DNA from 2 places in the Arthrobacter sp. 49Tsu3.1M3 genome. Region 2 is predicted to be linked to the other one. Evidence: predicted binding sites of a transcription regulator. Region 2 holds the regulator's gene; the other holds the start of a gene.
What was found. Region 2 encodes HspR, which represses chaperone genes until heat shock. Its sites were predicted from a motif close to AAGTTGAGTCNNNNNGACTCAACTT; they were not measured.

Region 1 (3,411 bases), on a different contig from region 2:
ACGTCCTCGGTAGTGAGTACGGTGCTCATGGGTTGGTTCCTCGCGCGGCTGCGGGCAGCACGTGTTCCTCGGCGGCGGACGTTTCTCCTGCCGCCTGGACCCGGATTCGAACGATTCCGGGGTTGCCGTAGGGCATGGCAAAGACGTTCGATTCAACGATGTGGGTCTGCCCGGGGCTGGCGCCCAACTGGACCGCCGCTGAGTGGGCGTCCTCTTCGGCGAGGTTCTGCACGCGTTTCAAGTCAACCCGGCCGCTAACGGTCTCGAGCCTGTCGATCCACGCCGTCAGCGGGGCCACGGCAGATCCTTCCAGTGCGGCGTCCTGCACCGCCGGCAGAGTGGGCACCAGCCCGAAGGGCAGCGCACTCTGCTGCCACTCGCGGAGGTCGGCAATCACGGAGGGGATGTCGGCGCGAACCGGATGGTGGACGGTGTACGGCTCCAGAATGGCGGCGTTGCTGGCGAGGCTTGCGTCAAATCCTTGGCGAATGAGGCTTCTGGTGACAGGCAGGCCTCCACGGGTGTGGCCCACGGTGACCCCGGCCTCCATGCAGAGAATGACTTCCCCTTCGGGCATTCCCGCCAACGTGGCCGCGCCAAGGATTCCCATCGCGGGCTCGGCGCGCAACCCGTGCACAGGCGCCAAGGCCAGCCGTGACAGAGGTGCGCGGCCGCCGTCGTTCTTTGCAAACGACAAGAGGGTGGCCGGGAGCTGGCGCCGGCCTGCCTCCTCAAGCATGGCAGCCAGCTCTTCCCCCGTCTCCATCAGGGCGCTGTTAAGGATGGCTGTGTAGTCGCGGTCCCGGAAAACGCTGGAATAGAAGTCATTGGAAATACTGATCCGCATATCTCTGTCGTTGCTTAGGATGGCATCGGCTATGCGCGTTTCATGGTCCTTTGACGCTGTCGAACCGACGGAAGTGATCGCCACGTTCCGCACGTCACCGGCAAGGATGCCGGGGAGATCGGCCAGGAACGCCTCCAGGTCCAACCGGGCCAGAGGCCGTCCCCGCAGGTCGTGACCCCCGCGGACATGCACGGTCCGGGTCACTGCCGGTTCAACAAGGGCTGGCAGCACGGTCATGTGAAAGTCGTCCGCGGGGGGACGGGGTGAAATACGGATGGCGACGACGTCTGCCAGTTTCCGCTCCACCAAGACCCGTCCGACGTCGGCAGTGATCTCGGTAATGCCTGCCCCGAACTCCCGACGGAGCCCGGACAGGCACGACTCCAAGGCATCCGACAAGCTGCCCGCGTGCACCTCCCGAGCGGCGGAAACTACAGTCCGCCCGTCCAGTACAACGGTCCGGCAGCTGGTTCCCTGTAGCCGCAGTCCCACTCTCATTGTTCAGTTCCTGCCTGGCGTCTACCAACGTTGAGTATCTGCCGAGTCGTGAATATCTTCCCTGTGTATAGAGTGCACCACTAGTCGTCCTCTAGTGCTCCCCCAGTCGCTGAGAGAGCATTGTTTCGTGCTCCTCGGCCTATTGTTCGTGCCGTTCTGAGGACGGCTGTTGTGGCCGCGGCGGCCTTCAGGGCGGCGAGGGCGGTGCCGACCGAATCGACGGTTCGGCGATTGCCGTGGGCAGCCAGATGGTTCACGGCCGCGGGAATAATCAGCGGGAACACCGCGAGCGCGACGGCGCGGCAAGCCATGGTTGCGCACCACTGTGCGTTCGATGAGGAAGGTCAGCACCGTGATGGCTCCCACAAGCGACAGCGCGTGCGGATGGGTGCTGGTGTTGCAGCGGCCCCGCCCGACCCGTGTTCCGGTCAGTTGTTCCAGTCCACGCCAGATAGTGCGGGGCGGAGCTAGCCCCTGATGCAGGATCAGGACCCAGGTGGAGATGGCCCAGTCCCGGGAATAAATCCGTTTTTCCAACGTTGAGTCAAGTACACTCAACTCTCTTACGGAGGTTTCATGGCTGAATTTTTTGGGCCGGCGGAGTCCGGCCACGGCTCGTTCGACGAATTCCTTGCCCGTTACCTGCAGGGCCAGCGCGCGGCCGGCCCCGGGCACCCGATGGACATCACCCGGCTGCTGAGCCGCCGCACCCATGACGTGCTCGCGCGTGCCGCACAGTTCGCCGCGCAGCACGGTCACATCCATGTGGACGCGCTGCACATCCTGCGTGTCATGGTCGAGAGGGAACCGGCCGCCGACTACATCCGCCACGCAGGCGCGGAACCTGCTGCCATCGCCACGGCGGCCGAGGAGCGTCTCCCGGAGCAGGCAACCGCCAGGGCGGAAACGACGCCGGCCCTGACGCCGTCGGCCCAGCGGGCCCTGCTCGACGCCTACCAGGTTGCCCGGGCATTCGGCTCAACCTACATCGATCCCGAACACGTGTTCTTCGCGCTCGTCGTCAACCAGGAGGCCCCGGCCGGCCAGGTCCTCGCCGCGGCCGGGGTGACGCCGGAGTCCCTGCAGTCCGGTCCGCGCGAGCAGTCCGCTCGGCGTGGGGCCACGCCGACCGGCGCGGAGCCCGGACTGTCGCCGGCGGCTGCCGCCGGGTCGGACACCCCGACCCTGGACACCTACGGCAGCGACCTCACGGCACGTGCCCGCGAAGGCAGCCTGGACCCGGTGATCGGCCGGAGCGCCGAGATCGAGCAGACTATCGAGATCCTGGCCCGGCGCACCAAGAACAACCCCGTCCTAGTCGGGGAAGCCGGCGTGGGCAAGACTGCGATCATCGAAGGGCTGGCCCAGGCGATCATCGCGGGTGCCGTGCCCGAACAGCTCCGCGGCAAGCGCGTCATTGCCCTGGATCTGCCGGCCATGTTGGCCGGAACGCGGTACCGCGGTGACTTCGAGGAGCGCCTGACCAAGGCGATGGACGAGGTCGGTTCTCACGCCGGGGAAGTTATCCTGTTCATCGACGAACTTCACACGGTCGTCGGAGCCGGCGGCGCAGGGGAAGGCGGCATGGACGCAGGAAACATCCTGAAGCCGCGCCTGGCCCGTGGTGAACTTCATCTCGTCGGCGCCACCACCCTGAACGAATACCGAAAGGTGGAGAAGGACGCGGCACTGGAACGCCGCTTCCAGCCCGTCCAGGTCGGCGAGCCGAGCATCGAGGACGCCGTACAGATCCTCGATGGCCTGCGCGGACGGTACGAGGAACACCACGGCGTCCGCTACACCGACGAGGCGATCCGCGCCGCCGTCGAACTCTCCGCACGCTACGTGACGGACCGTTTCCTACCCGACAAGGCCATCGACCTCATCGACCAGGCAGGTGCGCGGCTGAGCATCAAACTCGGCTCACAGACCGACGTGGCTGTTCTTCGCGAACAGCTCGCAACCCTGGAAAAGTCCAAGAACGACGCCGTCGCCGCGGAACGCTATGAAGAGGCCTCGCGGCTGAGGGATGAGATCGACGCAGTGAACGGGAAGCTATCCGCTTC
Region 2 (3,411 bases):
CGACTTTTGAAAGGAAACGCCATTGGCTAGCCAGGACTGGGTGGACAAGGACTTCTACAAGATCCTTGGTGTCGCCAAGGACGCTTCCGACGCCGACATCAAGAAGGCTTACCGCAAACTTGCCCGGCAGCACCACCCGGACACCAATGCGGGGAACGTCGCGTCGGAGAAGAAGTTCAAGGACATCTCCGAGGCCTATTCCGTGCTCTCGGACCCCGATGAGCGCCAGCAGTACGACGCGATCCGGGCCATGGGCGGCGGCGCACGCTTTGCCCCCGGCGGCAGCGGCGGGGCCGGCGGCGGAGCGGGCTTCGAGGACCTCTTCGGCGGGCTCTTTACCGGCGGCGGGGGCCGCCACTCCGGCGGCTACAGCACGGCCGGCGGCATTCCGCCCGAGTTCGCAGATCTCTTCGGCGGCGGCGGATTCGGCGGCGGAGGCCAGTCCTTCCAGCGGGCTCCGCAGAAGGGCTCGGACCGCACCGCGTCCACCTCGATCTCATTCGGCGGGTCCATCCGCGGCACCACGATCGGCCTGCGTGAACCGGACGGTGAGGTCATCGACGTCCGCATCCCGGCCGGCATCAAGGACGGACAAAAGGTCCGCGTCCGCGGCAAGGGGCAGTACGCCCCCGCCGGCAACGGCGACCTCATGGTCACCGTCTCGGTAAAGCCGCACGAATTCTACGTCCGCGACGGCGACAACCTCCGGATCCACGTCCCGGTCTCCTTCCCGGAGGCGGCCCTGGGCGCAGACATCGAGGTTCCGACGATCGACGGCGACACGGTCAAGGTCAGGGTTCCGGCAGGGACGCCTTCGGGCAGGACCCTGCGCGTCAAAGGCCGCGGCGTCAAGCACGCCAAAGCCACCGGCGATCTGCTGGTGACGATCGACGTCGCTGTTCCGCGGAAGCTGAACAAGGAAGCGGAGGAGGCCGTGAAGGCCTTCGCCGCGGCCACCGCCAATGAGGACGTCCGCGCGGGCCTGGCAGCCAAGGCCCGGCTCTAGGAACGGGATCCAGCCATGGCCATCGACTTCGACCAGCCGATCTTCGTCATCTCCGTTGCCGCGGAACTGGCGGACATGCACCCGCAGACGCTGCGCCAGTACGACCGGCTGGGCATCGTCTCGCCCAGCCGTGCCCCGGGCAAGTCGCGGCGTTACTCGCAGCGGGATGTGAACATGCTCCGCGAGGTCCAGCGGCTCTCCCAGGAGGGGGTCTCGCTGGAGGGCATCAAGCGGATCCTGCAGCTGGAGAACCAGGTGGCCGCCCTGCAGCGCCGGGTCGGTGAACTGACTGAGGAACTGGTCCGGCGCCGCCAAGGGGCCGATTCGCGGATCTTCGCCGCAGGAACTGCCGGCGACGTCGTCAGCCTGGCCCGCGGCAAGCGTCCGCAGGCGCGGTCGCAGGCGCTGGTGGTGTGGCGGCCGCGGGGCATGGGCTAGGACTCATCGACTAGCAACAACAGCTGTGCCCGGGACCACTGGTCCCGGGCACAGCTGTTGTTGCGTCCAGCGGGGCTGCCGTGGGGGCCGTTAGAAGCGTGAAGTGCTGGTGCTGGTGAAAGTGGTAAGGCCGAGGGAGTTGCCAGCGATGTCCTTGATCCCGTCTGACGGCGTGTAGGACGGGGCCGCGGGCTGTTCCGTTCCGTTGGATGGGTTACCGGTGATCACGTCTCCCAGTGTGACGGTGAGCTTATTGGTGGTTGAATCCCAACTGACTGCGGAGGCGTTAACACCCGTGCCTTTGTACGTGACCGTTCCCGTCGCAGGTCCGTAGTTGGTGCCGATGCCTAGCCCGACGGTGCCGATTCTCCACGTCGGGCAGGCCGCGCTATCCACTGTGACCGTCAGGACGTTACGGGAGCTGATGGTGACAGTGACCTGGTTGTTCCCGTTCACTGTGCCGCTGGCACCGGCAGCCCAGCTGCTGCAGATCGTCGAGGCGTCCAGGGCTTCGGAGTAGGCGAGGGTGACCTTGTCCTTGGGCTCGATCTTGCCGTTATCTTTTCCGTTGCCCCCGCCACCGGACAGCGCTACCGCTGTCACCGCAGGGGCGGTGACGTCCTTGGTTGAGGTCGTCGTGCCCGCCGCTGTGCCCTTGTTGCCCGCGGTGTCGGTTGCGATGGCGCTGTAGGTGACCGTTCCGGCGTTCAGGGACGACAGATCGAAGGCGGCGTTCCAGGCTCCCGAGCCGTTCGCGGTCACGGTTTTGGTGACAGTGTGCGCAGCGCCCGCGTCCGTAACAGTCAGGGCGATGGATGCCCCTGCCTCGGTGGTGCCGCTGACCGGCACGGAGGTGACGGTGGTGGAGTTGAGGTAGGCCGGGGCCGCTACTGTGGGGGCGCCTGGCGGTGTGGTGTCAACGGCGGCGCCGGCGCTCCGGACGCTCTCAACTCCCTGCCACTGCCCGAGCACCGGGGTGACCGTGTAGTGCCAGGTGCCGGTCGGGACCCCTTGGTCAATGCAGCCCAGCCCGGCGATAGGTTGGGCCGCGCAGGTTCCCCCCGCGGGAACTTTGGTGCCTCCGGAGGCGGAGGAATAACGAGCCACCGTGTAACCGGTGACGGGACGGCCGGCCAGGGTGGTGCTGGCAGTCCATGCCAGCGTGACATTTCCCGCAGACACCGACGTCGACGGTGTTGTGCCGGCGGCCACGGCGTCTGCGACAGCGGCCGCGCCACCACCGTTGGAGACAGCAGTCCAGAAGGCGTTGGCCCCGGGACCGGCCCACGAGAGGAGGGCCGCGCCGGCAACGATGACGGCTATGCGGCTTCGGATTCGCGAGCGTGCCTCGCGGGTGTTGTGACGGCTCATCGCCGGGCCTCCACGGTGACGGGAACCTTGAAGGTAGCGCCCTGGCAGGCGGACTGTGAGTCAGTGGACATGCTCGCCGCGCCCGGCAGGGTCACCAGCAGGGAAGAGTTCGCCGGGATGATGATGGCGGGTGCGAGCGGTGCGGCAGGGGCCGTGAAAGACACCCCCATGGTGGTGCACCCGGCGTGGGCGGCATCGGCCGTGACCGGTCCGGTAGAGACCACTGCGTACAGCTGAACCGCGAACGCGTTAGGGTTGCTGGTCCGGAGGATGACGTCCGCAGTGCCGCCCGGGACCAGGCTGGTCCGGTTCGAGTCGCCGGCTACAAACGCATCGACGGTGACAGCGTTCATCGTGGCGGCGGCTGCGGCGCCGGAACCTGCGCCGGCGGTGGCCCAGTAGGCGTAGGCCGTGCCCCCGCCGGCCAGCAGGCAGAGCGCGGCGGCTGCGGCGGAAGCGGTGCCGGCGATTCTGGTGCCGCGGAGCATGGATCGTGTGGATTGCATGTCAGTTTCCTTGCCCTGATCCCGAGTAGGCCAACTGGAGGACTGCACCCTTGCAGCCGTCCTGCAGGCGAGGCGTGTCGAGCATGGCGA

Region 1: the regulator HspR is predicted to act here: its motif matches at 1,882-1,906, upstream of B5X90_RS17250 (ATP-dependent Clp protease ATP-binding subunit).

What each region holds. Positions count from the first base shown of each region.
Region 1 covers NZ_FUZD01000020.1:42,077-45,487, reverse strand. The annotation lists gene B5X90_RS17260 (DUF917 domain-containing protein) at 1-29, opposite strand, end outside; gene B5X90_RS17255 (hydantoinase/oxoprolinase N-terminal domain-containing protein) at 26-1,246, opposite strand; gene B5X90_RS17250 (ATP-dependent Clp protease ATP-binding subunit) at 1,922-3,411, shown strand, end outside.
Region 2 covers NZ_FUZD01000003.1:100,118-103,528, forward strand. The annotation lists gene B5X90_RS05545 (DnaJ C-terminal domain-containing protein) at 23-1,006, shown strand; gene B5X90_RS05550 (heat shock protein transcriptional repressor HspR) at 1,022-1,444, shown strand; gene B5X90_RS05555 (hypothetical protein) at 1,535-2,815, opposite strand; gene B5X90_RS05560 (hypothetical protein) at 2,812-3,321, opposite strand; gene B5X90_RS05565 (COG1470 family protein) at 3,323-3,411, opposite strand, start outside.